DNA from 2 places in the Streptomyces sp. NPDC014733 genome. Region 1 is predicted to be linked to the other one. Evidence: riboswitches for the same ligand, from Rfam matches in the RefSeq annotation. Region 1 holds a riboswitch; the other holds the start of a gene.

Region 1 (15,430 bases):
CATCAGGTACGCGCCGACCTCGTCCGCGATCTTGCGGAAGGCGGCGAAGTCGAGCTGACGCGGGTAGGCGGACCAGCCCGCGACGATCAGCTTCGGGCGGTGCTCACGGGCGAGGCGCTCGACCTCGTCCATGTCGACCAGATTGGTCTTCTCGTCGACGTGGTAGGGCACCACGTTGTAGAGCTTGCCGGAGAAGTTGATCTTCATGCCGTGGGTGAGGTGACCACCGTGGGCGAGGTTCAGGCCCAGGATGGTGTCGCCCGGCTTGATCAGCGCGAACATCGCGGCGGCGTTGGCCTGCGCACCGGAGTGCGGCTGGACGTTGGCCGCCTCCGCGCCGAAGAGCTCCTTGATGCGGTCGATGGCGATCCGCTCGACCACGTCGACGTGCTCGCAGCCGCCGTAGTAGCGGCGGCCGGGGTAGCCCTCGGCGTACTTGTTGGTGAGAACCGAGCCCTGCGCCTCCATGACGGCGACCGGAGCGAAGTTCTCCGAGGCGATCATTTCGAGGGTGGACTGCTGACGGTGAAGCTCGGCGTCGACGGCGGCGGCGACGTCGGGGTCGAGCTCGTGGAGGGAGCTGTCGAGAAGCGACATGGGTCTTCTCCTGGAGGGTCAGGGGGGCGCGGAGCGCTTCCGGTACGGGCGGCGGCCGAGCGGCGGACTCAGCCGGCGGTGAAGGCGGTGTACTCGTCCGCGGAGAGCAGGTCGCCGGGGACCGCGGTGACCTTCACCTTGAACAGCCAGCCGTCCTCGAACGGGGCGGTGTTCACCAGCGAGGGGTCGTCGCTGACACCCTCGTTGACCTCGGTGATCTCGCCGTTCACCGGCGCGTAGAGATCGCTGACCGACTTCGTCGACTCCAGCTCGCCGCAGGTCTCGCCCGCGGTGATGGTGTCGCCGACCTTCGGCAGGTCCACGAAGACGACGTCGCCGAGCGCGTTCGCCGCGTGCTCGGTGATGCCGACCGTCGAGACGCCGCCCTCGGCGTCCGACAGCCACTCGTGCTCCTTGCTGTAGCGCAGGTGCTGGGGGTTGCTCATGGGTCGATTCTCCTGTACGCGAGGGTGTGGTGGTGAAAGGGGTCTTGCACAGTGAGACACACCGGCGGCCGCCGGGCCGCACCGGCCCGGCGTGGTGGTCCCACCGGTGGTGACATGTCCCGCTACGGACTACTTCGTCCGCGGGGATGCGGGCTACTTCTCCCGCTTGTAGAAGGGCAGCGCCACGACCTCGTACGGCTCGTGGCTGCCACGGATGTCGACCTTGACACCCTCGGTGCCCGGCGCGGCGTGCGCGGCGTCGACGTACGCCATCGCCACCGGCCGGCCCAGGGTCGGCGACGGTGCGCCGGAGGTCACCTCGCCGATCACGGTGCCCTCGGCGTCGACCACCGCGTAGCCCGCGCGCGGCACCCGGCGGCCCTCGGCGATCAGGCCGACGAGCTTGCGCGGCGGCTGCTCCTCGGCACGCGCGGCGGCCGCCTCCAGCGCGGCGCGGCCGACGAAGGCGCCGCCGTTGGACGTCTTCTCGAACTTCACGACCCGGCCGAGACCCGCGTCGAACGGCGTGGTCGCCGTCGTCAGCTCGTGGCCGTAGAGCGGCATGCCCGCCTCCAGGCGCAGCGTGTCGCGGCAGGACAGCCCGCACGGCACCAGACCCACGTCCTTGCCCGCCGCCAGCAGCGCCTCCCAGAGCGCGGCCGCGTCGTCCGGCCGGACGAACAGCTCGAAACCGTCCTCGCCGGTGTATCCCGTCCGGGCGATCAGCGCCGGCACCCCGGCGACCGTGCCGGGCAGTCCGGCGTAGTACTTCAGCCCGTCCAGGTCGGCGTCGGTGACGGCCTTGAGGATGCCGGGGGACTCCGGGCCCTGCACGGCCAGCAGCGCGTAGGCGTCGCGGTCGTCGCGGATCGCCGCGTCGAAGCCGCCGGCCCGGGCGGTCAGCGCGTCCAGGACGGTCTGTGCGTTGGAGGCGTTGGCGACGACCATGTACTCCGTCTCGCCCAGGCGGTAGACGATCAGGTCGTCGAGGATGCCGCCGTCCTCCCGGCAGATCATGGTGTAGCGGGCGCGGCCCGGCTTCACGGAGCCGATGTTGCCGACCAGCGCGTGGTCGAGGAGGTCGGCCGCCTGCGGGCCGGTGACGGTGATCTCGCCCATGTGGGAGAGGTCGAAGAGGCCGGCGCGGGTGCGGACGGCGACGTGCTCGTCCCGCTCGCTGGCGTAGCGCAGCGGCATGTCCCAGCCCGCGAAGTCGGTCATGGTCGCGCCCAGCGCGCGGTGGACGGCGTCGAGCGCGGTGCGGCGGGGGGCATCGGTCATGGTGGGCTCCCGGACAGGATGAGAGGGCATGTCTCCCCATCTGTCATCGGAACCTGAGAGGTTCACCGGAATCCCGCGAACGGGCCGGTTTGCACCTTGGGTGGAACCGCCTCCCGGACCGGGCCGCGGCTCGCTTTTCAGATCTGCCTCGCCCGCGCGGTATAGGGGCCTGAGAGATTCAAGGGAGGACTTGCTCCTTCGGCGCCCCGGCGCGCGGCCGGGGACTCTCCCGCGCGGATTCAAGCGGCCGGTATGCAGTTGACCGTGCACGGCGGAACACCGGAGTGCACGTGGCGCCGACATCATTGCACGGGAACGCCGCACGTAGGAGCCCCGGTCCGGAACCCGCCGGGCCGGGCGGACGGAGCGCCTCCGCGCGGCCCGTGCCGCATCCGGGGCGGGCACCGGAACACCCCACGCCTTGAAGCGCATTACCTTTCCTTGACACTGTGCGGGCAGGGGACGGGCGCCGCCCGGCCCCGCCGGAGGGGGAGGGGCGATCACGGTGCAGAGCGAAGCCATGCGCACGGCCATGCCGGAGACCGGGGGCGCCGCGCCACCCGGCCTCGTGCCCGCGCCCCGCACGTCCCGGGAGCCGCACGGTACGCCGGGGCGGCGCCGGGAGCCGCGCCCGGACGCCGCCCCGGCACCGGCCCGCGACGGGACGCCGCCCCCCGCCGCCCCCGCCGTCACCGACCTCCGCTCCCGCCCCGCCGCCGAGCTCCCGGCCGAACTCCGGTTCCCCGCGGGCGCGGTGGTCGTCGTCTCCGGGCTGCCCGGCGGCGGCAAGAGCACCCTGATGCACCGCATCGTCCCGTCGGCCGACGGCGGCGGTGCGCCCGTCCACCGTGTCGACTCCCAGGACGTGCGCGAGCGCTGGGAGCGCGGCCGGCTGCGCCGGGTGCCGTACGTCCTCTACCGGCCACTCGTCCGGGTGGCGCACTACCTCGGGCTGGGCCGGGTGCTGCGCTCGGGGCGGGCGGCGGTGGTGCACGACTGCGGGACGCAGCGCTGGGTGCGCCGCTGGATCGTCCGCGCCGCGCACCGCGGCGGGCGCCGTCCGCACCTGCTGCTGCTCGACGTCCCGCCGGAGGTGGCCCGGTGCGGCCAGCGCTCGCGCGGGCGCGGGGTGTCCGGCTACGCCTTCGCCCGGCACCGCGCGGCCGCCCGGCAGCTGATCGGGGACGCGGCGGCGGGCCGCCCGCCGCGGGGTTTCGCCTCCGCCGTGCTGCTGGACCGCGCCGCGGCGGACCGGTTGCGCGCACTCCGCTTCGGCGGCGGCGGTCCCGCGGCCCGGGCGGCGGGCGCGGTGCCCCCGTCACTCGTCTAGGGTCGGTCGTCACACTCCCGTTCACCTCCTTGGGGTGACGGTGCGGGTGTGGCGACACGCCCTAGGGTGTCGTCGGCCGGAGCGCGCGGTACGGAATCGGATGGATGGACATGAACTTTCCCGAGCAGGGGATCGAGCAGGGGATCGAGCAGGGAATACCGCAGCTGGCGTGGCCCGCCAACGAACTCGAAGAGGTCCTCGGGGCCTCGGTCGGGCACCCCGGCGCGGGCGGCCGGATCGTGGAGGTGCTGGGCCGCAGCCGGGTGTGGGTGCCGCTGCCCAACGGCGGTGGCCCGGACGCCGCGGGCCCCGGCGGCCGGGGCCTGGACCTGCCCACCGTCGTGATCGACGACGTGGCGTACGTCCCGGTGTTCAGTTCCGAGCAGGAGTTCCTGCGGACCGTCGGTGCTCACATGTCCTTCACCGTCGCCCCGGCGCAGGAGTTCGCCCGCGGGCTGCCGCCGCTGCTCGGTATCGCCGTCAACCCCGGTGGCACGGTCGGCACCGTGCTGCCCGCGCCCGCGGTGGCCGAGCTGTGCCGGGAGACCGGGACCGGGGCGCCCGCGCCCGTCGGCGGCCGGGTGCGGCTCTTCGAACCGGACTGGCAGGAGGAGCCGGTGGACTTCCTCGCAGCCGCCGGGCTGGAGTTCTCCGCCGTCGGAATTGTCCGAACTGCCCGTCGTGCCCTGGCGAGTGTGGAGGGCGACACGCCCGCACTCTTCGTCGGAGTCGAGATCGACACCACCCTCGCCGACCCCTACGACGACGCCACCCGCGAGGTGGCCGTCACGGCCCTGGGGCGCGCGCTCGGCGCGGTGCCGGTGGCCTGGCCCGTCCAGTTGGTACTGCTGGAGGTCGCCCAGGGTGACCCGGTCGCCGACTGGATGGGTGCGCGCGTACGGCCCTTCTACTCCCGGGACCACTCGTAAGCTGGACGGACGACGGGCGGACGTACCCCACGCGGCCGCCGGAGAAGGGACGGACCACGTGAGCGCGGGTGCGCATCAGGGAGCGGCGGCAGGCCGGGTCGAGCAGATGCTGGGACAGGTCACACCCGGCCGCTACGACGCCTATGAAGCGCTGCTGCACGCGCTCGCCGCCGGTCAGGTCTGGATGCTGCTCTGGCACGGCCGCGCCGGGATGCCCGACGCGCAGTACGGGAACATGGAGGTCGACGGCCTGGGCTACGCGCCCTGTGTCACCTCCGCACCCGAGCTGGCCGCCTCCGGCTGGAACCGCGACCACGAGTTGGTCACCGGTGTCGAGATCGCCTCGGCCCTCTTCCCCGACCGGTGGGGCCTGTGGCTGAATCCGCACGCCCCCGGCGGCGGCGTCGGCATCCCCTGGCTGGATCTGCGCCGGATCGCCGGCGGCCTCGACCGGCTCCCCGCCGGACCGCTGCGGATCACCGAACCGGTCATCGACCTCCCGCAGTTCTACGCCCTGCTCGCGCAGAACGCCCACCGCACGCCCGCCGTACGGTCGTTGCGCCGCGCGTGGGTGCAGCCCGCCCTCGGCGCGCCGTACCTCGCCCTCGGCCTGGACCTCTACGACGCGGGCCAACAGAGCGTGGAGGCCGCCCGGTTGATGGCCCAGCAGGCCATGGGCGCGGTCCCCGACGGGCTGCCCGTCTCGACCGTCGCGATGCACGACGAGTACGACCCGGTCGCCATGTGGATGCGGGCCTGCGCCCGCCCCTTCTTCGACCGCGAGGGCTACGGCGCCCCGGCGCAGCCGCCCGCCCCCGGGTACGGCTACCCGCGCCCCTACTGACCCCGGCGGCGCGGCCTCCGGGCCGCCCCGGGGTCTCCGCCGTCAGGGACACGGCGTCGTAAATCGTCCTGTTCGCCCGCGAATTGACGGGCATTTTCCCGCCACCGAATTCTCCGCTCAGACGCCCGATGCGTCCGTATAGCGGAGACTTGTGGACCAGATCACAGTTGCGCATCCATTCACCTTGGGGGCTGGTGAGTGATCGCGAATCGGATGAAGACTCCGGCAGCAGGGCATCGGCCCTGTGTACGAACACCATCCGGACACCTGCCAGGTGAATGCGCAGCGTTTCGTGTTGCGAACGTTCCGTGGCAACCCGTACGAGGCGTGCGGCGGCGATGGGGACCAGGCCGCGAGCGCGGCGGGGCGTGAGGCCGGCCACCGTCGGCCGAGAGGGGTCAAAGGCACTGTGACCGCACCGATCGAGACCACCGGCGCGGCTGCCCAGACGCAGCCGGAAGCGGTGCTGAAGGGCGTGGAGGGCAAGCGGATCGAAGGCCGCTCGCTCGGCCGCATCGCGCTGCTGCGCTTCCGGCGCGACAAGGTCGCGGTGGCCGGTGCCATCGTTGTCATCCTGCTGATCGCGGTCGCCGCGCTCTCCCGCCCGCTCCAGGCGCTGCTCGGACTCGACCCGGACAGCCCCAACCAGTCGCTGATCGACCCCAACACCACGCTCCCCAAGGGCGACCTGGGCGGGATGAGCGGCGCCCACCCGCTGGGCGTGGACCCGAAGTTCGGCCGCGATCTGCTCGCCCGGGTGCTGGAGGGCTCCTGGGTCTCGCTGATCGTCGCCTTCGGCGCCACCCTGCTCTCCGTGGCGATCGGCACGGTCATGGGCGTGGTCGCCGGTTTCTACCGCGGCCGGGTCGACGCGGTGATCAGCCGGCTGATGGATGTCTTCCTGGCGTTCCCGCTGTTGCTGTTCGCCATCGCGATTTCCGCCTCGCTCCAGGGCGGCGCTTTCGGCCTCACCGGACTGCCGCTCCACCTCTCCGTCCTGATCTTCGTCATCGGCTTCTTCAACTGGCCGTACATGGGCCGGATCGTGCGGGCGCAGACCCTGTCGCTGCGGGAGCGGGAGTTCGTCGACGCGGCGCGCGGCATGGGTGCGCGCGGCCCGTTCATCCTCTTCCGCGAACTGCTGCCCAACCTCGTCGGCCCGATCGTCGTCTACTCGACGCTGCTGATCCCCTCCAACATCCTCTTCGAGGCGGCCCTGAGCTTCCTGGGCGTCGGCATCCAGCCGCCCCAGGCGTCCTGGGGCGGCATGCTCAACCAGGCGGTCAAGTACTACGAGGTCGACCCGCAGTACATGCTCGTCCCCGGTCTCGCCATTTTCGTCACCGTGCTCGCGTTCAACCTGCTCGGTGACGGTCTGCGGGACGCACTGGACCCCCGCGGCGGCCGCTGAGCCGGCCCCCCCGCCCGCCGCACCGCGTCCGGTCGTCCCGAGTTTTCCGAAGTCATCTCTCGAAGTGTTCGACGATTGAAGGGGAGCGCCACCAACATGCGAAGGTCAGTTCCGGTCGCGGCGATAGCGGCCATCACCAGCGCGGGCCTGCTGGCCGGCTGCACGGGGGGCGCCGGATCCACCGCCTCCGGCAAGGCGAACGCCGCCACCGAGGGCATCGTCAACGCCTCGGACGCGAAGGGCGGCACGGTCACCTACGCGATGGCCGACGCCCCGGAGTCCTTCGACCCGGGCAACACCTACTACGCGTTCGTGTACAACTTCAGCCGCCTCTACGCGCGTTCCCTCACGACCTTCAAGCCGGCCCCCGGCCCCAAGGGCAACGAGATCGTCCCGGACCTCGCCGAGTCGATGGGCAAGTCCTCCGACGGCGGCAAGACCTGGACGTACAAGCTCCGCGAGGGCGTGAAGTTCGACGACGGCACCGCCGTCACCTCGCAGGACGTCAAGTACGCCGTCGAGCGCTCCAACTTCGCCCGCGACACGCTGTCCCTGGGGCCGAACTACTTCCAGCAGTTCCTCAAGGACAACGACGGCGACGGCTACAAGGGTCCGTACAAGGACAAGAGCAAGGCCGGTCTGAAGTCCATCGAGACGCCGGACGACCACACCATCGTCTTCCACCTGAAGAAGGCGTTCGCGGAGTTCGACCAGCTGGTCAGCGCCCCGCAGACGGCGCCGGTCCCGCAGGCCAAGGACAAGGGCGCCGACTACACCAGGGCCGTGGTCTCCACCGGTTCGTACAAGTTCCAGGACTACCAGGAGGGCAAGCAGCTCACCCTCGTCCGCAACCCGTACTGGTCGGCCAAGACGGACCCGCTGCGCAAGCAGCTGCCGGAGAAGATCGTCCTGAAGCTGAAGGTGGCGCAGTCCACCATCGACAAGGACCTCCTCGCCGGCAACACCATGGTCGACATGGCCGGCAAGGGCGTCGACGCGCAGACCCAGGCGCAGCTGCTGACCGACGCCAAGGAGAAGGGCAACACCGACAACGCCCTCGGCCAGCGGCTCAACTACCTGGCGATCAACACCAAGGTGAAGCCGTTCGACAAGCTCGAATGCCGCCAGGCCATCGAGTACGCCGTCGACAAGAAGGCCGTACAGACCTCCCTCGGCGGCCCGATCCGCGGCGACATCGCCTCCACCGTCCTGCCGACGGACATCCCCGGCTACCAGAAGTTCGACCAGTACCCGCAGAAGTACGCGGGTGACAACCTCGACCTCGGCGAGGCCAAGAAGAAGTGGGCCTCCTGCGGTGCCGGGAACGTCTCCACCACCATCCTCGCCCGCAGTGACCGGCAGGAGGAGGTGGACGCGGCGACCTCCGTCATCTCCTCGCTGAAGAAGATCGGCGTCAACGCCAAGATCCAGCAGTACCCGAGCAGCAAGTACTTCTCGGACTACGCGGGCGTGCCGTCCTTCAACAAGAAGAACAACGTCGGTCTGATGATGATGCAGTGGGGCGCCGACTTCCCGACCGGCTACGGCTACCTCCAGCAGATCCTCAACGGCAAGGCCATCTCCCAGTCCGGCAACACCAACCTCTCGGAGACGGACGACCCGGAGATCAACAAGCTCCTCGACTCCGCCGTCGCCAACCCGGACAAGGCCGGGCGTGAGAAGGCGTACGCCGAGATCGACAAGAAGGCGATGAGCCAGGCCCTGATGGTCCCGCTCACCTACTTCAAGGTCCTGAACTACCGCTCCCCGAAGGCCACGAACATGGTGGCGACCTCGGCCTACAGCGGGCAGTACGACTACCTCAACATCGGCGTCAAGAAGTAAGTCCCGGAAGGCAGGTGAAGGCATTGGTGCCCGCGGCCGGCCCCCTCGGCCCCGCGGGCACCGACGCCGCATCCCCGTGTTCTCGTACCTCATCCGCAGGGTGATCAGCGCGGTGATCCTGCTGCTGATCGTCAGCGCGGTCACCTTCGGCATCTTCTTCCTGCTGCCGAAGATCGCCGGGCAGACCACCGACCAGCTCGCCCAGCAGTACATCGGCAAGTCGCCGACGCCCGCCGACATCGCGGCGGTGAAGAGGAACCTCGGCCTGGACAAGCCCGTGTACGAACAGTACTGGGAGTTCCTCAAGGGCATCTTCACCGGCGTCGACTACAAGTTCGGCCCCGAGGCGGCGCGGTGCCACGTCCCGTGCTTCGGCTACTCCTTCAAGACCCACATCGAGGTCTGGCCGGAGATCCAGTCCCGCCTGCCGGTCACCCTGTCGCTCGCCTTCGGCGCGGCCGTCGTCTGGCTCGTCTCCGGCATCACCACCGGCGTCATCTCCGCGCTGCGCCCCGGCTCGCTCTTCGACCGGTTGTCGATGGGCGTCGCCCTGGCCGGGGTGTCGCTGCCGATGTTCTTCACCGGAGCCATCGCGCTGGCGCTCTTCACCTACCAGTGGCCGATCTTCGAACGCAGCGACTACGTCCCGCTCTTCGACAACCCCCTCCTGTGGGCCCGGACGCTGGTCCTGCCCTGGGTGACGCTGGCGTTCCTCTACTCGGCGCTCTACGCCCGTCTGACCAGGGCGGGCATGCTGGAGACGCTGAGCGAGGACTACATCCGCACCGCACGCGCCAAGGGCCTGGGGGAGCGCACCGTCGTCGTCCGGCACGGGCTGCGCGCCGCCCTGACCCCGCTCATCACCGTGTTCGGCATGGACCTGGGGCTGCTGCTGGGCGGTGCGCTCATCACCGAACAGGTCTTCTCGCTCCAGGGCGTGGGCGCCTTCGCCGTCCAGGCGATCACCGCCAACGACCTGCCCAACATCCTCGGCGTCACCCTGCTCGCCGCGTTCTTCATCGTCCTGTGCAACCTGGTGGTGGACGTCCTGTACGCCGCCGTCGACCCGCGCGTGAGGCTCTCGTGACCGACTCCGACGACACCGCATCCGGCGCCCCGAAGCCGTCCGGCGAGGGAGCACCCTTCCTCGACGTCCGCGATCTGAAGGTGCACTTCCCGACCGACGACGGCCTGGTCAAGTCCGTCGACGGCCTCTCCTTCACGCTGGAGAAGGGCAAGACCCTCGGCATCGTCGGCGAGTCCGGCTCGGGCAAGTCCGTCACCTCGCTCGCCGTGATGGGCCTGCACCGCGCGTCGCGGCGGCAGCGCGCCACGGTCCGGATGTCCGGCGAGATCCGGCTGGACGGCCAGGAGCTGATCGGCGCCGACCCGGACGAGGTACGCCGGCTGCGCGGCCGCCGGATGGCGATGATCTTCCAGGACCCGCTCTCCGCGCTGCACCCCTATTACACGGTCGGCAAGCAGATCGTGGAGGCGTACCGCGTCCACCACGACGTCGACAAGAAGACGGCGCGCAAGCGGGCGATCGAGATGCTGGACCGGGTCGGCATCCCGCAGCCGGACAAGCGGGTGGACGACCATCCGCACCAGTTCTCCGGCGGCATGCGCCAGCGCGCGATGATCGCGATGGCGCTGGTCAACAACCCCGAACTGCTCATCGCGGACGAGCCGACCACCGCGCTGGACGTCACCGTCCAGGCGCAGATCCTCGACCTGATCCGCGATCTGCAGAAGGAGTTCGGCTCCGCCGTCATCGTGATCACCCACGATCTGGGCGTGGTCGCCGAACTCGCGGACGACCTGCTGGTCATGTACGGCGGGCGGTGCGTCGAGCGCGGCCCCGCCGACAAGATCTTCGAGGCGCCGCAACACCCCTACACCTGGGGTCTGCTGGGCTCCATGCCGCGCATCGACCGGGACCACGCCGACCGGTTGATCCCGGTCAAGGGGTCACCGCCCAGCCTGATCAACGTCCCCTCCGGGTGCGCCTTCAACCCGCGCTGCCCGTACGCGGACGTGCCCAAGGACGACCTCACCCGTACGGTCCGCCCCGAACTCACCGAGGCCACGACCGGCCACTTCTCCGCGTGCCACATGGCACCGGCGGAGCGGAAGCGGATCTGGACCGAAGAGATTGCGCCGAAGCTGTGAGCGAGAACGCGAAGAAGAAGGCCGGGAAGTCCGGGAAGACCGGGAAGGCCCAGAAGGCTGCGGAGGCCGAGAAGGCTGCTGTGGCCGAGAAGGCGGACGAAGCTGCGGGGGTAGAAGAGGCTGCCGCCTCCGCCGAGCCCGCTGAGCCCGCCGAGTCCGCCGAGTCTGCCGAGTCTGCCGCCTCCGCCGAGCCCGCCGAGCCCGGGAAGGCTGCCGAGGCCGTCGACGAGAAGCCGGCCGAGCCCGTGACGTCGGCCGCGGCCGTGCCCGCGCCCCGGGCGGACGCCGACGGGGTGCGTACCCCGCTGCTGCGGGTGCGCGGGCTGACGCGGCACTTCCCGATCACCAAGGGGCTGCTCAAGCGGCAGGTCGGCGCCGTCCAGGCGGTCGACGGCATCGACTTCGACGTCTACCCGGGCGAGACACTGGGCGTGGTCGGCGAGTCCGGCTGCGGCAAGTCGACCATGGGGCGGCTCATCACCCGGCTCGACGAACCCACCGGCGGCACCGTCGAGTTCGAGGGGGAGGACATCACCCACCTCTCCCCGGGGAAGCTCCGCCCGATGCGCCGCGACGTCCAGATGATCTTCCAGGACCCGTACGGGTCGCTGAACCCGCGGCACACCATCGGCGGCATCGTCTCCACCCCCTTCCGCCTCCAGGGCGTCGAGCCCGAGGGCGGTGTCAAGAAGGAGGTCCAGCGGCTGCTGGAGCTGGTGGGCCTGAGCCCGGAGCACTACAACCGCTACCCGCACGAGTTCTCCGGCGGTCAGCGCCAGCGCATCGGCATCGCCCGCGCCCTCGCCCTCAAGCCGAAGCTCGTCGTCGCGGACGAGCCGGTCTCCGCGCTGGACGTCTCCATCCAGGCGCAGGTCGTCAACCTCATGGACGACCTCCAGGACGAACTGGGCCTGACGTACGTGATCATCGCGCACGACCTGTCCGTCATCCGGCACGTCTCGGACCGGATCGTGGTCATGTACCTCGGCAAGATCGTCGAGCTGGCCGACCGCACCTCCCTCTACACCACGCCGATGCACCCCTACACCAAGGCGCTGATGTCGGCGGTGCCGGTCCCCGATCCGAAGCGGCGCACCGAACGCGACCGCATCCTGCTCAAGGGCGACGTACCGTCCCCGATCAACCCGCCCTCCGGCTGCCGGTTCCGTACCCGCTGCTGGAAGGCGACCGAGACCTGCACGACGACCGAACCGCCGCTGGTCTCGCTCAAGGACGGACACAAGGTGGCCTGCCACCACCCGGAGAACGCCCCGGGACCCGGCACGGCGTGACGGCCGTGCCCCGGCGGTGGCCGGGGCACGGGAGACGGACGTGCCTCGGGGCGTCGGCAGCGGATGCCGGCGCCCCGAAATCTCTGTGCCCTCCCTGCAACCCCCGGCGTCCGGCCGGTGTTTCTTCTGTGAGACGGGACGGCGGGCGGTCCCGCGGCGCCGGTGGCGCCGTGAACGGCCGACGCCTCCCGTGGTCCGGAGAGACGGGAGCGCGTCCGATCATGACCATCGAACCCCTGGCCGGGGAGACGGCCGGAGCCCCTCGCGCCGTCGCCGAGCCGTGGGCCGGCCGTCCGGCCACCGTCCGCCGCGCCGGCGACGCGCGCTGTGCGGCAGCCGTCCCGCACCCCACCACTCCGCACGGCACAGAAAGAGGCCTCCCCATGTCCCACGGCGCACCGGCCTTCCGGCACCCCGACGGCGCGTACCACGACGTCAACGGCCACCGCCTCTGGGTGGAGAGCGAAGGGCAGGGCGACCCCGTCCTGCTGCTCGCCGGGCTCGGCCCGGCCGGATCGCATGTCGTCTTCCACCCGCACTTCGACGCACTCGCCTCCGACCACCGCGTCCTCTACGTCGACCTGCACGGACGCGGCCGCTCCGACACCCCCGACGACCTCACGGAGCTGACCTTCGCCCGCGACGTCGCCGACATCGCCGCCCTCCTCACCACCCTCGATCCGGGCCCGGTCCACCTCTACGGCTTTTCCTACGGCGGACTGATCGGCCAGGCCCTGGCGCTCGATCACCCGGAGACGGTGCGCACCCTCACCCTCGCCAACAGCCTGCACAGCCCCCAGATGTGGCAGCTCAACCACGAGAACATCAACCGCGAGCTGGAGTTGCAGTTCCCGGAGGTGTGGGAGCGGATCACCGCGCTGCGGGAGCGGGGCGTGCCCTCCACCGACCCGCGGATGCAGGCGGAGTTCGCCGCCGCGGTGAAACTGGTCCGCTTCCACCACCCCGATCACGCCTCGCTGCTCGCCACCGAACCGGGCGCCCGCAACCTCGCGCTCTACCCCCTCTTCTGCGGCGCCGACGTCGACTTCACCGTCGGCGGTGAAATCCTCCGCATCCCCGACTTCCGGCCGCGGCTGGCGGAGATCGAGGCGCCCCTGATGGTGCTGGCCGGACGGTACGACCGGGCGCTCTACCCGGCCATGCAGCGGGAGTTCGTCCGCTGGGCGCCGCGCACCCGCTTCGAAATACTGGAGCGCAGCGGCTCGTTCGGCCATGTCGAGGAGCCGGAGACGGTCCACACCCTGCTGCGCGAGTTCTGGAAGGAGCACTGACCGTGCCGGACACCGGCGCGGGTACCACCGCCCTCCCCGCATCGCGCGGGACGTGCGAAGTGCCGAAGGTGCCCATGGGGTGAAGGACGAATGGCTGAGCGACTGACCGAGCAGCTGGCCCGGGATCTCGACGGCGGCTTCGCGGAGCTGGTGCGGATCCACGGCTCGGCCGTGCGCACCTATCTGTACCGCGTGACCGGGTCGGCGACCGAGGCGGACGATCTGGGACAGGAGACCTTCCTGCGGGCCTACAAGGCGCTGCTGGACTACACACCGGAGCGCCGCGGGGAGCTGCATCCGCGGGCCTGGCTGCTGCGCATCGCCACCAATGTGTGGCGCAACGACATCCGGTCCAAGGTCCGGCGCCCGGTCGCGGCCGTCCCCGTGGAGGACTACTCCGACCGATGGGCGGACCCCGGCCCCGGCCCGGAGGAGTGGGCGTCGCGGACCGCGGAGCGTGAGCTGCTGGGCGCCGCCCTCGGAAAGCTGCCCGAGCGCTCCCGCACCGCGGTCGTGATGCGGCACGTACTGGGCATGAGTTATGTGGAAGTCGCCGAGGCACAGGGCTGCCCGGTCGGCACGGTCAAAGCGCAGGTGTCGCGGGGGCTGTTGACGTTACGGAAGTTACTGGGGCCGGAAGCGGAACATCTGAGGGAGGTGAGGACGTGAGTGGAGGAGTGAAGGGGCGGAGTTCCGGCGAGCCGGCGCTCGTACGGGCGTTGGAGGAGCTGGCGGACACCGGCCCGACCCCCTTCGAACTGAAGGTACTGCGGTATGTGGGCGTCCCCGAGGATCGCTACGACACCTATGTCCGTGTGGAGGTGCCCGCAGGGGAGCTGTACGTGGCACGGAGCGGCCCGGTGGTGACGGGAGCCGTCCTGGCCGCGGCGGTCGGCACGGCACGCGATTTCGAGGAGCGGCATCTGGCGATCACGGGCCGCAGCGCGGTGCCGGGCACCACGCCCGCCCCCGGAGTCCGCCCCGCGGTACGGACCGGCCGCGCCCGGCAGCTGCGGATCGATCTGGCGGGGGCGGGCCTGACCCACACCGAGTCCGCCGTCCTCGGCGCGGTCCGCTCGATCCCGTACGGCCAACTGCGGCCCCTGTCATGGGTCTGGCGCGAGGCCGGGCTGCACGAACCGGCGGCTCCGGACCCCGGGAGCCGGGAGGGCGGGCTTCAGGGCGGCACGCTCCGGAACGAGACCGAGCGCCACGACCCACCGCGCCACGACGTACCAAGCCACGACGCACCGCACCACAACCCACCGCGCCACGACGAGCCGTCCCATGACGTACCGCCGAACGGCGCCGCGCAGGTGACCGCGGCGCTGGCCCGTAATCCGGTGCATCTGCTGATCCCCTGCCACCGTGTCACCGACGACGAGGGGGTGCCGCAGGACGCGGCGTACGGCGGGGCGGTCGGTGCGGCGTTGCGGGCGGCCGAGGGGATCAGCCCGGAGCGGGTGCACGCCCTGGTCCGGACCCGCACCGTCTTCCTCGGCAGCGACACCACCCATATCTACTGCCATCCGCTCTGCGCGCACGCCCGCCGTATCACCCCGCGGCACCAAGTCCCCTTCCGTTCCGCCCGCGACGCCCGCCGGGCCGGATACCGGCCGTGCCGGTCCTGCCGTCCGGTCGCCGCCTGAACCGACCGCCGCGGTGCACACGGGGCCCCGAGCCCCGCGCCGATGGCCACCACTTCTTGTCCGCCCGTTCTTGTCCGCCCGGGCCCCGGCCGCCGAGGGGCGCGGTCCTGCCCCCGCCGGGCGTCCGGACGGCGGCACATGACGCTCCGCATGACGAGTTGGCAAAGTCCCCCGCCGGGGGCGGCGGCGCCGTGCAGAGTCGGCCCGCTGGAACCCCAGCATCCGTGTGTTCGAAGAGATGGGCTCACCATGGCACTCTCCGTATCCGCACTCCGTCGTCCCCGGCTGCTCGCCCTGGCCGCCGCCTGCACCGTCGTCGCCACGGTCTGTGGCGTGGCCACC
Region 2 (15,430 bases), on a different contig from region 1:
ACTTGGACGCCCAGGAGCGCGGCGAGGAGCTTCCGCTGCCCACGCCCGCGCCCTCCAGGGACCTCGTGGAGGGCGTCCCCGAGGTGGGCGAGGAGCGGCCCGCGACGGCCCGGATCGGCCGCGCCGAGCTGCTCGCCACGGCCGAGGTGGACGAGGCGGAGCTGGCCGAGTGGGAGTCGTACGGCCTGGTCACGGCCGATGCGGAGGGAAATTTCGGCGGCGAGGCCGTCGGCGTCGCCCGGCTCGTCGCGGAGCTCGGCCGTTTCGGGCTGGAACCGCGGCATCTGCGGGCCGTGAAGGCGGCCGCCGAGCGCGAGGCCGGCCTGGTGGAACAGGTCGTGGCGCCGCTGCGTCGGCACCGTAATCCGCAGACCAGAGCGCATGCGGAGGCCACGGCCAGGGAGCTGGCGACGCTCTCCGTGCGGCTGCACGCCGCGTTCGTCGAGAGCGCGCTGCGGGCCCATCTCCAGTGAGCAAATACCTGCCCGACTACCCAAACCTGCCGGGCACGTCCTAGGGTTGCTGTGTGAACGAGCTCGACGTCGTGGGTGTCCGGGTGGAAATGCCTTCCAGCCAACCGATCGTGCTCCTGCGGGAGGTGGGAGGCGATCGTTACCTGCCCATTTGGATCGGGCCGGGGGAGGCCACCGCCATCGCCTTCGCCCAGCAGGGCATGGTCCCTGCCAGGCCGCTGACACACGACCTTTTCAAGGACGTGCTGGAAGCGGTGGGCCAGGAGCTGACGCAGGTCCGCATCACGGACCTGCGCGAGGGGGTGTTCTATGCCGAGCTGGTCTTCGCCAGCGGGGTGGAGGTCAGTGCCCGACCGTCCGACGCGATAGCGCTGGCGCTGCGCACCGGTACGCCGATCTTCGGTACCGACGGTGTGCTGGACGACGCGGGTATCGCCATCCCGGACGAGCAGGAGGACGAGGTGGAGAAGTTCCGCGAGTTCCTCGACCAGATCTCGCCCGAGGACTTCGGCACCAACAGTCAGTGACAGCGGCCGGTGGCGGCGCGTTCACGGGTCTCCGTGAACGCGCCGCCACCGGCTGATTCTTTTCGGTCAACCAGCCAGGCCTTCCCCGTCTCGGGTCACGAGAAACCACTCGTGGGGTGATTATCACTCGGCGTGGCGAGCGCGGCGATCGTTGACGCACCCCGAGTGACTGCATACCGTCGATATGGCAGGTCCCGTCCGGGACGTGGAGGACGGAGGGCGGCGTGGCAATCACCGGTGACGGTACGGCGGAGGGGGCGTTGCCGCTTCCCTCGAACGTGGTGGCGGACCGCACCCCGGTACAGCCCACCGCGGCGTCGGCGGAGCCCGGAACGGCGGTCGTCGGCTATCGCGGACCGACCGCGTGTGCCGCCGCCGGCATCACCTACCGGCAGCTCGACTACTGGGCGCGCACCGGACTGGTGGAGCCGAGTGTCCGCCCGGCGTACGGCTCGGGTACCCAGCGGCTCTACAGCTTCCGGGATGTCGTCGTCCTGAAGATCGTCAAGCGGCTGCTGGACACCGGCGTCTCGCTCCAGAACATCCGCACCGCGGTGCAGCACCTGCGCTCCCGAGGGCTGGCCGACCTGACGCGGATGACGCTGATGAGCGACGGCGCGACGGTCTACGAATGCACCTCCCCGGACCAGGTCGTCGATCTCCTCCAGGGCGGTCAGGGTGTCTTCGGCATCGCCATCGGCGTCGTGTGGCGGGACGTGGAGAGCGCGCTCTCCCAACTGCACGGTGAGCGCGTCGACACCGGCGAGACCCTGGTCGGGCAGAACCCGCACGACGAACTGGCCCGGCGGCGCAACCGCGCGGGCTGACCCCCCGGCCCTCCTCGGACGGTCTTCGCCGGGCGCTCCGGCCCTGCTCGGGGCCGATTGTCAGTGGTATGCGGCAGCATCGGTCGTGTGAGACGAGCGCCGACGATTCTGCATCTCGACATGGATGCGTTCTTCGCGGCCGCCGAGCAGGCGGCCAAGCCCAGCCTGCGCGGTAAGCCGGTGGTCGTGGGCGGGATCGGGCCGCGCGGCGTCGTCTCGACCGCGTCGTACGAGGCGCGGGTGTTCGGGGTGCGGTCGGCGATGCCCACGGCCCAGGCACGTCGGCTGTGCCCCAACGCCGCCTATCTCAGCCCCCGCTTCTCCGTCTACCGGCGGGTCAGCGACAGCGTGATGCAGCTGCTGCACGCACTGTCGCCGCTGGTCGAGCCGTTGAGCCTGGACGAGGCGTTCGTCGACCTGGAGGCCGGCGGTGTCGCCGCCGATACCGCCTCCGCCCGCGCCGTCGGCGAGCAGCTGCGGCGCGACATCAGGGCGGTCACGGGGCTGACGGGCTCGGTGGGGCTGGCCGGGGCGAAGATGCTGGCCAAGATCGCCTCGGAGGCGGCCAAGCCGGACGGCCTGAGGATCATCGAGCCGGGCACCGAGCGGGAACTGCTGGGGCCGATGACCGTCCGCACCCTGCCGGGCGTCGGGCCGGCGACGGCCGAGGTGCTGCGCCGAGCGGGGATCACGACCGTCGCGGAGACCGCCGAGGCGGGGGAGGCGGAGCTGGTGCGGCTGCTGGGGAGGGCGCACGGGGCGGGGCTGTACGCGATGGCCCTGGGCCGGGACGACCGGCCGGTCGTGGCCGAGCGGGACGCGAAGTCGGTGTCGGTGGAGGACACCTTCGAGGTCGACCTCACCGACCGCACCCGGGTGCGTAACGAGCTGGTGCGGCTGGCCGAGCGGTGTGTGCAGCGGCTGCGGGCCGCCGGCCGCTCCGGCCGCACGGTCGTGATCAAGGTGCGGAACTACGACTTCTCGACCCTGACGCGCTCGGAGACGCTGCGCGGGCCCACCGACGACCCCGCGGTGGTGCGGGAGGCGGCGGTCCGTCTGCTGGACCTCGTCGACACCACGGGTGGCGTGCGGCTGCTGGGGGTGGGGGTGAGCGGTCTTGCCGACTTCACCCAGGAGGATCTCTTCGCCCAGCTGGCCACGGAGCAGGAGGCCGCCGAAGCGGCCCAGGTGGCGGCTGCGGAGGGCGAGGAGCGGGGCGGGGCGGAGCCGGCGGAGGAGCTGCCGCGCCGCTGGCATCCGGGGCTGGACGTCATCCATGACGAGTACGGAGCCGGGTGGGTGCAGGGCAGCGGGGTGGGGCGGGTGACCGTGCGGTTCGAACAGCCGTGGTCGCCGCCGGGGCGGGTGCGGACCTTCGCCGTCGACGATCCGGCGCTACGGCCCGGGGAGCCGCTGCCGCTGGTCGGCGGTCCGCCGACGCCGGATCCGGTACGGGGCGAGGCGGAGGCGGAGGCAGGGCCGGTCACGGGCGGTCAGGGCGGGTCGAGCGGGAGACCCGGGGACCCGATATCCGGATGCGGGCGGCCGGAGCCGGGCGGCCCGGGGGCGGACGATGCGGAGCCGGGGCGGGCGGAAGCGGACAGCCGGCGATCCAGCCGCCCGGAAGCGGGCCACCAGGAGCCGGGCCGGGATTTCCGGGGCCCGGACCGCTCGGAATCGGACCGGGCAGGGGCATCGCCCCAGGGCGCCCGCATACGGGAGACGGGCCGGTACGGCCCGTCGACGGCCGCTGCCGTGGGTAAGTCCTGCCAGGGCTCGTAGTCCGGGAGGCAGACGCGGAAAGGGAGGGAGGACGCGGGGGGGGGCGGTGTTCAGTCGTCCGATCCTGCGATGTTGCCGAAGTTCTTGTCGGCGGGGGGCCGGTCGATGTCTGCCGGGGAGGTGATGTCCAGCCGGTAGTGGTGGTAGAGCTGGAGTTCCTGTTCGGGGGAGAGGTGACGGCCGACGCCGAAGTCGGGGGCGTCCTTGATCAGCTTGCGGTCGTAGGGGATGTGCAGGGCGTCGTCGACCAGGCGGCTCGGCTCCAGAGGGACGAAGGCGTCGCGACTGAAAAGTCCGGTGCGCACTGCCGCCCATTCGGGTTCGCCGGTCGCATCGTCGAGGTAGACCTCGTCCACGGTGCCGATCTTGGTGCCCTGGCGGTCGTAGGCCTTGCGGCCGATCAGGCTCCGCGGGTCGATATCGGTTTGCACGGCCCCTCCAACTGTTCGCAACTGCCTTGTGACACCTACCAAACGGCACATTTCTTATGTCGGCCACTCGAAGGATCCCCCGGATGACGCGCTGGTAGGCTGGCAAATGGCCGCTGATCCCGTGCGGGAGAGTCCACGTCGTTCCGCGGCGCGGACGCCGAAGGAGCAAATCCTCCCCGGAAACTCTCAGGCACACGTACCGCTCGGACGAGGTCACTCTGGAAAGCAGGGCGGGCTATGGACGACGCAGCGCCGGAACCCCTCCTCACCGACGGTGAAAGCCGGGCCGCAGCCGCGGGCCGGTGAAGCTCTCAGGTTGAGATGACAGAGGGGGAGGCCGTCCGGGCACCAGCGCCGTGGTGCCCCTCGTAGGTCGTTGAGACCAGGAGGCCCCCGCAGATGACCACCAATCGCATCCCGCTGACCGAGCTGGAGCGCGGTACGCCCTTCGAGCACCGGCACATCGGTCCGGACCACGAGGCGCAGGCCAAGATGCTCGCGCAGGTCGGATTCGGTTCGCTGGACGAGCTGACCGCGGCCGCCGTACCCGATGTGATCAAGAGCGCCGAGGCGCTGGGGCTGCCGCAGGGCCGCTCGGAGGCGGACGTCCTCGCCGAGCTGCGCGCCCTCGCCCAGCGCAATCAGGTCCTGTCGTCGATGATCGGCCTCGGCTACCACGGCACGTTCACGCCGCCGGTGATCCTGCGCAACGTCATGGAGAACCCCGCCTGGTACACGGCGTACACCCCGTACCAGCCGGAGATCTCGCAGGGCCGCCTCGAGGCGCTGCTGAACTTCCAGACGATGGTCGCCGACCTCACCGGCCTGCCCACCTCGGGTGCGTCGCTCCTCGACGAGGGCACCGCCGCCGCCGAGGCCATGGCCCTCTCCCGGCGCGTCGGCAAGGTCAAGCAGGGTGTCTTCCTCGTCGACGCCGACTGCCTGCCGCAGACCGTCGCCGTCATCCGGACGCGCGCCGAACCCACCGGTGTCGAGGTCGTCGTCGCCGACCTGACCGACGGCATCCCGGCCGAGATCGCCGAGCGCGGCGTCTTCGGTGTGCTGCTGCAGTACCCGGGGGCGTCCGGTGCGGTCCGCGACCCCCGCGCGGTCATCGCGCAGGCCCAGGAGCTGGGCGCCGTCGTCACCGTCGCCGCCGATCTGCTGGCCCTGACCCTCCTCACCTCGCCGGGCGAGCTGGGCGCCGACATCGCGGTGGGCACCACCCAGCGCTTCGGTGTGCCGATGGGCTTCGGCGGCCCGCACGCCGGCTTCATGGCCGTACGCGAGAAGTTCGCCCGGAGCCTGCCCGGCCGCCTCGTCGGTGTCTCCGTCGACGCCGACGGCACCAAGGCGTACCGCCTGGCCCTGCAGACCCGCGAGCAGCACATCCGCCGCGAGAAGGCCACCAGCAACATCTGCACCGCGCAGGTGCTGCTCGCTGTCATGGCCGGAATGTATGCGGTCTACCACGGCCCGGACGGACTGGCCGCCATCGCCCGCCGCACCCACCGCTACGCCACGGTCCTCGCCGAGGGCCTGAAGGCCGGCGGTGTGGAGCTGGTGCACGGTGCGTACTTCGACACCCTGACCGCCCGGGTGCCGGCCCGTGCCGCCGAGGTCGTCGCCGCCGCCCGGGACGCCGGTGTCAACCTCCGCCAGGTCGACGCGGACCACGTCGGCATCGCCTGCGACGAGACCACCGGCCGGACGCAGCTCGCCGCCGTCTGGCGCGCCTTCGGCGTCTCCGGCGACGTCGAGCAGCTGGACGCCGTGGCCGCCGACGCGCTGCCCGAGAGTCTGCTGCGTACCGGCGACTACCTCACCCATCCCGTCTTCCACCAGCACCGTTCCGAGACCGCGATGCTGCGCTACCTGCGCCGCCTGTCCGACAAGGACTACGCGCTCGACCGCGGCATGATCCCGCTCGGGTCCTGCACGATGAAGCTGAACGCGACGACGGAGATGGAGCCGGTCACCTGGCCGGAGTTCGGGCAGCTGCACCCCTTCGCCCCCGCCGAGCAGGCGCAGGGCTACCTCACGCTCATCCAGGAGCTGGAGGAGCGGCTGGCCACCGTCACCGGCTACGACAAGGTCTCCCTCCAGCCGAACGCCGGCTCCCAGGGTGAGCTGGCCGGTCTGCTGGCGGTTCGTGCGTACCACCGCGCCAACGGCGACGAGCAGCGCACCGTCTGCCTCATCCCGTCCTCGGCTCACGGCACCAACGCCGCCAGCGCCGTGATGGCCGGGATGAAGGTCGTCGTCGTCAGGACCGGCGAGGACGGCGAGGTCGACACCGAGGACCTGCGCGCCAAGATCGACAAGCACCGCGACGAGCTGGCCGTCCTGATGGTCACCTACCCGTCGACCCACGGTGTCTTCGAGGAGCACATCACCGAGATCTGCGCCGCGGTGCACGACGCGGGCGGCCAGGTCTACGTGGACGGCGCCAACCTCAACGCGCTGGTCGGGCTCGCCGAGCCGGGCAAGTTCGGCGGCGACGTCTCGCACCTGAACCTCCACAAGACCTTCTGCATCCCGCACGGCGGCGGTGGCCCCGGCGTCGGCCCGGTCGGCGTCCGCGCGCACCTCGCGCCGTACCTCCCCAACCACCCGCTGCAGCCGACGGCGGGCCCGGAGACCGGCGTCGGCCCGATCTCCGCCGCGCCCTGGGGCTCGGCCGGCATCCTGCCGATCTCCTGGGCGTACGTCCGCCTCATGGGCGGCGAAGGGCTCAAGCGCGCCACGCAGGTCGCGGTGCTCTCCGCCAACTACATCGCCAAGCGTCTGGAGCCGCACTTCCCGGTGCTCTACACCGGTCCCGGCGGGCTGGTCGCGCACGAGTGCATCATCGACGTCCGCCCGCTGACGAAGGCCACGGGCGTGACCATCGACGATGTCGCCAAGCGGCTGATCGACTACGGGTTCCACGCCCCGACCATGTCGTTCCCGGTGGCCGGCACGCTGATGATCGAGCCGACCGAGAGCGAGGACCTCGCCGAGCTGGACCGCTTCTGCGACGCGATGATCGCCATCCGCGCGGAGATCGAGAAGGTCGGCAGCGGCGAGTGGGACAAGGACGACAACCCGCTGCGCAACGCCCCGCACACCGCGGGCGCACTCGGCGGTGAGTGGGCCCACCCGTACACCCGCGAAGAGGCAGTCTTCCCGGCGGGCGTCGTGGCGGCGGAGAAGTACTGGCCGCCGGTCCGCCGTATCGACGGCGCCTTCGGTGACCGCAACCTCGTCTGCTCCTGCCCGCCGCTGACGGAGTACGACGGCTGACGTCCGCGCAGCGATGAGGGCCCTCGGCGAGCGCGCCGGGGGCCCTTTGACGTGCGACGGGTCAGACGGTGGTGGCGACCCGGGTCGTGCCGTCCGGACGGTGCGGGGCGATGACCTGACCGTCCGGCAGAAGCTCACCGGTGTCCTCGAAGAGGAGGACGCCGTTGCACAACAGGCTCCAGCCCTGCTCCGGGTGGTGCGCCACGGGATGCGCGGCTTCCCGGTCGCTGGAGTCGGCTGACGGGCAGGGCGGCTGGTGCTGACACATGGGCACTGTCTTTCGCTGCGGATGGGTGATCGTCGTCATGCGGCTCGATGAGCGTGAAGTGGTCATGGCCGCTTCCCCCGTTTCCTTCGGTTGGACTCAGTGTTGCCCCGCGGACGGATTTCCGCAGGGATTTCGCCGCAGTGGTACGCACTCGATACGGACGTGTCACCCGTGCGGGCGGTTGCTCCCAAATGCGCACCCTGCCAGGGAGGTTGGGGGAGGGACGGTGGACGGTGGCACGCAGGGCGCACAGCAGAGCGCCCCGCGGCGTGGAGGGCTCACGGGGCGCTCATTCGCACGGTGTGTACGCCGTACGGAATGCGTCGGCGCGTCAGGTCGGAATCCGTCCGCCGGGTGCGTCCGTACGAGGTCAGGCGGTGGAGCCGAGGAGCGGCGGCGGGGCGAGACGGTCGCTGAGCCGGGGCAGCAGGTCGGCCGCCCGCTGCGGGAGGTGCGCGGCGATCCCGGGCGGCGCGGGGGCGAGCGGCACCAGGAGATCACCTGCGGCCGGCAGCCCCGAGGTGCCGTCGGAGGCGATGTCGTGGTGCAGCCACAGCGTCAGCATGTACAGCTCCGGCACGGACAGCAGCCGCGGCTGGTACCCGGCGCTGAGTGATTCGGCCTGGTGCAGGGCCTGTTCGGTCGCCGTGACGTACGGGCCGCCGCAGAAGTGTGCGAACGCCCAGCCGTCCGCCGTCAGCCGTGCCTCGGCCGCCGCCACCGGCCGCCCGCCGCCGGTCACCAGGAAGCGCCAGCCGGCCAGCCGGGTGCGGGGCGGGACGCCGGTGCGGCCGATGCCGTCCAGGACGTGGACCGGCAGCGGGTGGTCCGCGCTGAGCGGGCCCTGATGGGCGCGGAGCGCGGCGGGACGGGCCTCGCGGACGGCGGTGGGCGAGCCGAGGGCGGTGAGTACGCTGCGCAGGGCGGGCGCGGGGGCAGCGGGTACATGCAGCGGCATGGTGGTCGCCTCTCACTTGGACACACGGTGCGGCACGGCAGACGCGGACGGCGTTGTCAGCGTGCGGGGTCGGAGCCGGGCGCGTATCTCCGCGCAGGGGCGCGCAACGCGACACGGGGCCCAAGTCTCCGCCTCGTGAGCGGAGTTTATACGACGTATGTTCCCACGGTGTTTCCGGTAAACGCTCCTGTGATTTCCGGCAAGGGGTAATCCGGTCCCCTTGTGGAGACGCTTCCTCCTTCTTTGTGTGGAGGGCGGGCAATCCGCCTCGATATTCTCCCGTCGGATGGTAGGCCGAATCTTCCCGGTGGATTTCCGAGATAATTGTCGACGGCGGTTGTCGCCGCAATATGCCACAGGTACGTGCCGGGCTCTCCGTCACTTCGAGCCTATCGGCAGCCGAACGCCCTTGAGGCGTTATGGATCAGATCACCGGGGCATCATCGACCGTGACGCGTGCCCCGGTGGTGCCGGGGACGGCCCCGGACGGCCCGTGGCTGCGGGCCGTCCACTGGAGGAAGGACCCTTCGATGGGGGAGAAGGTCGCCGCGGACGGCATCGGCCTGGCGGACCGGGAGCGTTATCGAAGAAAGCTTCAGGAGTGTCTTGAGGGGTTGGCGAGGCTGCTGGGGGAGAAACGGTTCGACCGGCCGAAAAACCTGGTCGGCCTGGAGATCGAACTCAATCTCGCCGGGGCCGACGGACTGCCGCGGATGATGAACTCCCAGGTGTTGGAGCGTATCGCGAGCAAGGATTTCCAGACCGAACTCGCCCGCTGCAATCTTGAGGTGAACATCGCCCCGCACCGGCTGCACGGCCAGGTCTTCGAGCAGCTCGCCGAGGAACTCCGTACCGCACTCGCCTATGCCGACCGTAAAGCCCGTGAAGTGGCTGCCCGGATCGTGATGATCGGTATTCTGCCGACTCTGGACACCACCGATCTCACCGCTGCCAGTCTCTCCGAAAACGACCGCTATTTCCTGCTGAATGATGAAATGCGGGCGGCGCGCGGTGAGGACTTCGCGCTCGACATCCAGGGCGTCGAACGGCTCGTGGCCCGTTCACCGTCGATCGCCCCGGAGGCCGCGTGCACCTCCGTACAGTTGCATCTTCAGGTGACGCCCGGCCGGTTCGCCGCGGTGTGGAACGCGGCCCAGGCGCTCGCCGCCGTCCAGGTGGCCGTCGGAGCCAACTCGCCGTTCTTCTTCGGCCGTGAGCTGTGGCGCGAGACACGGCCGCCGGTCTTCCAGCAGGCCACCGACACCCGGCCGCCGGAACTCCAGGCGCAGGGCGTACGTCCGCGCACCTGGTTCGGGGAGCGCTGGATCGATTCGGCATACGACCTCTTCGCGGAGAACGTGCGGTACTTCCCGCCCCTGCTGCCGCTCTGCGGAACGCAGCACCCGCTGCGCGTCCTCGACGCGGGCGGCGTCCCCGACCTGGCGGAACTGGTGCTGCACAACGGCACCGTCTACCGGTGGAACCGACCGGTGTACGCGGTCACCGACGGCGTACCGCATCTACGGGTCGAGAACCGGGTCCTGCCGGCCGGGCCCACCGTCGCCGATGTCCTCGCCAACACTGCCCTCTACTACGGGCTGGTGCGCGCGCTGGCCGAGCAGCCGCGTCCGGTGTGGAGCCGGCTGCCGTTCGCCGCCGCCGCGGAGAACTTCGCCGCCGCCTGCCGCCACGGCATCGACGCCACGCTGCGCTGGCCGCGTCCGGGGCGGGGCGGGGTGGCGGAGATACCGGTGACCCGGCTGGTCCGGCAGGAGCTGCTGCCGCTGGCCGCCGCCGGGCTGGACGCCTGGGGCGTCGAACCGGCCGACCGGGACCGCTACCTCGGCATCATCGAGGAGCGCTGCGCCCGTCGCACCAACGGCGCCTCCTGGCAGACCGCCGCCTACCACCACGCACGGGAACAGGGCCTGGACCGCGGGGCCGCGCTGGCTGAGATGACCCGCCGCTACAGCGAGCTGATGCGATCCGGCGAGCCGGTGCACACCTGGCCCGTCGCCTGGTCCGCCGTCCGCCGGACCGTACCGTCGCCGCGCCGCGCGGAGGCGAACGGGTGGGGGAGCGGGGAGGGAGCGGCCGGTGGCTGAGGCGGCGGGCGGCACGCGTCGGCGACCTCCCCCTGCGCATCGCAAGACGACCGGCGGCTGAGGCGTCCGGGGTGAGGACCGCCGGCAGGCGGCGCGCCACCTCGCCCGCCTCCGGCCCGGCCGCGGGGGCGTCGTGGTCGGGGTGGACGGCGCGAATTGTGGCCCCAGGCGGGCAGCCGGCGCCGGGGTGTGCCGTCCGGGGCGGTCGCTGCGGGCCGGGGGCGGGCACCTAGGCCGACGGCCACGGCCCCATGACTGCGCGGCGACGAAAGCGCGTCCCGTACCTCCGAGCACAGTCCGTGTACGGGAGGGCGGCATCTGGTGGGCGGTGGCCCCCCGGCAGGCCCCGGTCGCCCAGCCACCGCTCGGCGACGAGAGGTGGAAGACGTAGTGGAAGACGTAGTGGGCGATCCGGACGAGGTCGGCGTCGTCGGGGAGAGGCAGTGGCCGATGTGCGGCCGCGCCCGTTCCGGCGTGTGCTCCCGCGCGGAGTCGTCGTCGGCACCGAGCAGGGAGCAGAGGTGCTGGCACTCGGCGGTGGTGGCAGTCGACTTCGGCCTGGGGAGGGCCGCATGACTGTCGGCGGACGGCCTGTGCGCCCCTCCGCATATCTCCGCGCCCCGCGAGCCTCGCGCATGGACCGCCGGACGCGGCGCTGCAACGCCTGGGCCACTCCCGCCATGCGGTCGCCGCGTCGTCCCCGCTTCCCCGCAGGCGCCCTGATGGCCCTGGAGAGGGACACCGCCTGCCTCGGCACCGGGGTGTGGTGGAGCGTCTCGTCGAACGACGCGTTCCGCTGCGGTGGCACAAGGTGTCCCTCGAACTGCCCGCGGCCGATATCGCACTGCACGGGCAGCGCCGACTCGGCGACGCCCCCGCCCCCGATGGTCTGCCCACTTGCGCAGGAAGCCGTCCCACTGCTCGTCGACGCGTCGCAGATGACGTGAAGTGCGGCAAGGCGCAGCACCCCGTGGCGATGCAGTGGCGAGGGCGGCACGAGGTGACGGTAGGCGTCGCCGTCCTTCCGCCGCGCGCCGTGCCGGAATTCCCCACGCGGACCGCTGACCGATCGTGCTAGGGCCTGTTGCGAAAGTGGATCAAGGTCGGAGATGATCACTTTCTGTGGGGAGTGGTGATCTGACGAACGGCCAGTGGCCCGCTTGGAACCCTTGCTGCCCGTTGGCAAGAAGCCGGGCCGTCCGCGGACTTGGACGCGTCGGCAGCTGCTCGACGGCATTCGATGGCGGACCAGGACCGGGGCACCGTGGCGGGACGTGCCCGAGCGGTACGAACCGTGGGACCGGGCCTACGACCTGTTCCGGCGCTGGCAGCGCAACGGCACCTGGAAGCGCATCCTGGAGCAACTACAGGCCGAAGCCGACGCGAAGGACCTGATCACCTGGGCTGTGAGCGTGGACTCCACCATCGCCCGAGCCCACCAGCACGCCGCCGGAGCGCGGGAAAAGGGGACCTGCAGAAGGAACCGCCCTGCGGCGTCGATGTAGCGCCCGACGACCACGGTCTTGGACGCTCACGCGGCGGGCTGACCACCAAGCTGCACCTGGCGGTCGAGCAGGGACAGAAACCGCTGTCCCTGCTCGTCACCGCCGGCCAGCGGCACGCCAGCCCCCAGTTTCAGCCGGTCCTGGACGCCATCCGCGTGCCCCGAATCGGGCAGGGCCGACCATGCTCTCGGCCGGACAAGGTCCGCGCCGACCGGGCCTACGGCTCGCGCGCGAACCGCGCCTACCTGCGCAGACGCGGCGTGCGGTGCACCATCCCGGATAAGGCCGACCAGATCCGCAACCGCCAGAGACTCGGTTCCCGCGGTGGTCGCCCGCCGAAGTTCGACAAGGGCGACTACAAGCAGCGCACGCTGTCGAATGCGGGATCAACCGACTGAAACGCCATCGCGCGGTCGCCACGAGGTACGACAAACTCGCCGCCCGCTATCACGCGACCGTGCTGGTCGCAGCCATCAACGTGTGGCTGTGACCAGCACGGAACCGATTCGTCCTAGCCGCTGATGTCGAGTGCTGTTCCGTACAGCCGGTCCACCTTCAACCGGATGACCACTCGGCGCTCGGCAACCAACTGTTCCAAAAACGCGTCTTCATTCTCCGGCTTCGCGGCCTGGGGAATCATCCCGAGCAACTCCCGACCAACCGCGTCGCCAGGAACCGTCGTGATCTCGGAGACCTCGGCCTCACCTTCGGCAACGGCGAACGACCACACGTCACTGCCCTGCACATGCAGCGCCGCACGCGGATCGCGCCGCAGGTGCCCGACCTTGATGCGGTCAGCCGTCGTCGAGAACCGCACAATGCGGGCCTCGGAGTCCCAGCTGTACAGCATGGTGGTCAGGTGGGGGTGGCCACTGCGCTTGACGGTGGCGAGCGTGCCGAACTGCTGCTTGCCAAGCAGGTTGGAGAGGGCTTCATCGGACAGTGAGCGAGGCGCTGGTCCTTGAGTCATGACGTGGTCAACATCCATAGCCTCCCAACAATTTCGTGGACGCCGTGAACCCAACGCCCCACTTTCACAACACGCCCTAGCTCGGTTCCGTGCTCCCCGCGGCGACGATGGCCTGCTGGATCACCTCATCGATCTGCGACGGGTCCTGGACCTCGTGGGCGGAGCCGCCGGTCGGGGCGACCATACGGTCCAGCGCCGACTTGTCCGCCTCCGGGCCGAGCGCGAGCGCAATCAAGGGTATGGGCCGCCCCGGGTCCGTCAATTTCTTCATCTGTTCCAGCAGCCCGTCCAGGCCGATGCTGTGGGCGTCGTCGTCCGCGCCATCGGTGACCACCACGACCGCGTTGAACTTCCCCTCGGCATACGACGACCGTGCCTCGCGGTACGCGGCGAGCGTGGTGTCGTACAACCCCGTGCCGCCACCGGGGACAGGGGTGAGCGCCCGCAGCGCGGAGGCGAGGCCGTCACGGTGGCCGGCGCTTCCGGAGTCCCGGCCGCCGAGCCGGGCGGTGGGGGACAGCTCCAGGTAGTCGCGGTCACCGTCGAGCAGCGTGGCGAACTTCCACAGCCCTATTTCGTCGTCCGGCGTGAACGTCGCCAGCGCCCGGAGCAGCGCATCCCTGGCCAACGACATCCGGGACCGGCCGCCGCTGCCCGGCACCGCGAGTGCCATGGACGACGAGGCGTCCACCACGGTGGTGAGCCGGGCGTTCTCCACGGTGACCGTCCACACGCCGAGCAGCGCCTGTATCTCCTCGGCGGAGGGCAGCGAGGCGGCGTCCTGGGTGTACGGCTGCGGCGCGCGGCCGCCTGCCGCGCGGGTCACCTTCTCGTCGGCCCTGCCGTGCCCCGCCCGGAATCCGTGGGCGCGCAGCACCTGCTGGCCCTTGGGTGTGGCCAGCAGCGTCATGAAGCGGCTGGCGGCGCGCGACTTGTCGGCGTCGAGTTGGTTCTCGTCCACGAGGGTGTACGGGTAGTCGAGCTGGGCGGTGCCGTCCTGGGGGTAGAAGAGCTCCAGCCCGGGCCCGGACGCGGCACGGTTGTGGGCGAATGCGGCCTGTTCGGAGAGAAGCACGGCCTGGTTGCGGTGCGGAGCGGCCGTCTCGGCTTCGGAGGCGCCGCGCGGCAGCGTCGCGGCGAGCTTTTCGTCGTCGTCGGCGAGGTGCCGGTGGAGCACCTTCGCAGCGTCGGCCGTCCGGCTCTGTGCCGTGTCGGCGTCCGAGTCCGTCCCCTCCTTTCGGTAAGCGGCGTCGATGCGGGAGAGAGCGAGGAGTCCGGTGGCGCTGCGCGCGGGATCGGCCACGCCGAGCGGCAGCGTGCCGTCATCGGCGGCCTTCGCCATCGCGGCCCAGCCGTAGGTCTTCTTCGGCCAGCCCAGTTTCTCGGCGAGGGTGGGCACGGCGCCCAGCGCGAGCGGGGAGGCCGCGATCGTCTCGCTGGTGGTCAACGGTGTGCCGCTGGCCGCGTCCACGCGGTCCGCCCAGAGGGTGGAGTCCGGTATCCAGACCTGGAACTCGGAGTGCGCCGGACGTTGGGCGAGGGAGTCGGCGACCTCCGCTCCGGAGCGCGCCGTCACCTTGACGTCCAGGCACTTCCCGTCGGTGCGTGCCTCATCGTGTCGCGCCTGGTCCGCCACGTCGTCGAGGGCGGGAGCGATATCGGGCGAGGCGACGACATCGAGCCGGACGGAGTCTCCGCCGCACGGCTTACCGAACGGCAGCAACTCGCTGCGCAGCACCACCACCGCGCCCGCCGCAAGGGCGAGGACCAGCGCCGTGGCGAGAACGACGGTGCGGCGACGCACGCCGGGCCGGGCCCCCGCGCCGTCCGGTTCGGAGCTGTCGGGCAAGCTGTGACGTCCCATCGCGGTAGCGCCTCTCCTGCGTCTCGGAACTCGCTCGGGACTCGGCGGAGGCGGGTCACACCACGTGGACGGCGCCTGCCCCGGCCTGTCGCGCGATCTTCGTACCTGCTGCGGCGACCCTAGCCGGGCAGGCGTGGCACGGGTGGCGGTATCGCGGAAGTGGTGGAAGTGATGGGTGCGCAGGCACGGTCGGGAGCGGAGAAAGCGGTGGAAGTGGAGAAACCTGTGGGGTCGGATGTGGATGTCCGTGGCGGAACCGGCGTACCCGGTGACGGCCGGCCGGGGGAGTTCCTGCCCCGGAAGATGCTGCGGAACGAGACGCTTCTGGTGCTGGCCCTCTCGCTGGGGGCCAGTGGGGTGTCCGCGCTGATCAGCTTCCTCGGCGCGCTGACCCGCCCCGAGGGCCTCAAGGCGCAGGCGGCGACGCTGAACGGT

What was found. Region 1 has a riboswitch for glycine ahead of gcvT (glycine cleavage system aminomethyltransferase GcvT). Riboswitches for the same ligand answer to the same signal wherever they lie in the genome.
Region 2: it holds a riboswitch for glycine, as region 1 does, so the genes downstream of both, gcvP (aminomethyl-transferring glycine dehydrogenase) here and gcvT (glycine cleavage system aminomethyltransferase GcvT) in region 1, are expected to answer to the same signal.

Annotation. Positions count from the first base shown of each region.
Region 1 is NZ_JBIBYO010000001.1:70,516-85,945, reverse strand. Features, by position in the region: gene glyA (serine hydroxymethyltransferase) at 1-597, opposite strand, end outside; gene gcvH (glycine cleavage system protein GcvH) at 666-1,043, opposite strand; gene gcvT (glycine cleavage system aminomethyltransferase GcvT) at 1,197-2,324, opposite strand; glycine riboswitch at 2,472-2,566, opposite strand; gene ACF1BH_RS00340 (AAA family ATPase) at 2,830-3,654, shown strand; gene ACF1BH_RS00335 (enhanced serine sensitivity protein SseB) at 3,765-4,583, shown strand; gene ACF1BH_RS00330 (enhanced serine sensitivity protein SseB C-terminal domain-containing protein) at 4,642-5,427, shown strand; gene ACF1BH_RS00325 (ABC transporter permease) at 5,837-6,838, shown strand; gene ACF1BH_RS00320 (ABC transporter substrate-binding protein) at 6,935-8,683, shown strand; gene ACF1BH_RS00315 (ABC transporter permease) at 8,760-9,770, shown strand; gene ACF1BH_RS00310 (ABC transporter ATP-binding protein) at 9,767-10,855, shown strand; gene ACF1BH_RS00305 (ABC transporter ATP-binding protein) at 11,101-12,147, shown strand; gene ACF1BH_RS00300 (alpha/beta fold hydrolase) at 12,369-13,439, shown strand; gene ACF1BH_RS00295 (RNA polymerase sigma factor) at 13,530-14,108, shown strand; gene ACF1BH_RS00290 (MGMT family protein) at 14,105-15,088, shown strand; gene ACF1BH_RS00285 (M1 family metallopeptidase) at 15,338-15,430, shown strand, end outside.
Region 2 is NZ_JBIBYO010000020.1:51,224-66,653, reverse strand. Features, by position in the region: gene ACF1BH_RS29220 (MerR family transcriptional regulator) at 1-473, shown strand, start outside; gene ACF1BH_RS29215 (bifunctional nuclease family protein) at 527-1,000, shown strand; gene ACF1BH_RS29210 (MerR family transcriptional regulator) at 1,279-1,827, shown strand; gene ACF1BH_RS29205 (DNA polymerase IV) at 1,915-3,609, shown strand; gene ACF1BH_RS29200 (PRC-barrel domain-containing protein) at 3,660-4,040, opposite strand; glycine riboswitch at 4,155-4,252, shown strand; gene gcvP (aminomethyl-transferring glycine dehydrogenase) at 4,440-7,325, shown strand; gene ACF1BH_RS29190 (DUF5999 family protein) at 7,387-7,593, opposite strand; gene ACF1BH_RS29185 (hypothetical protein) at 7,964-8,551, opposite strand; gene ACF1BH_RS29180 (glutamate-cysteine ligase family protein) at 9,082-10,656, shown strand; gene ACF1BH_RS29175 (hypothetical protein) at 11,379-11,603, shown strand; partial or broken gene ACF1BH_RS29170 (IS5 family transposase) at 11,779-12,651, shown strand; gene ACF1BH_RS29165 (PPOX class F420-dependent oxidoreductase) at 12,673-13,131, opposite strand; gene ACF1BH_RS29160 (substrate-binding and VWA domain-containing protein) at 13,208-14,995, opposite strand; gene ACF1BH_RS29155 (CPBP family intramembrane glutamic endopeptidase) at 15,299-15,430, shown strand, end outside.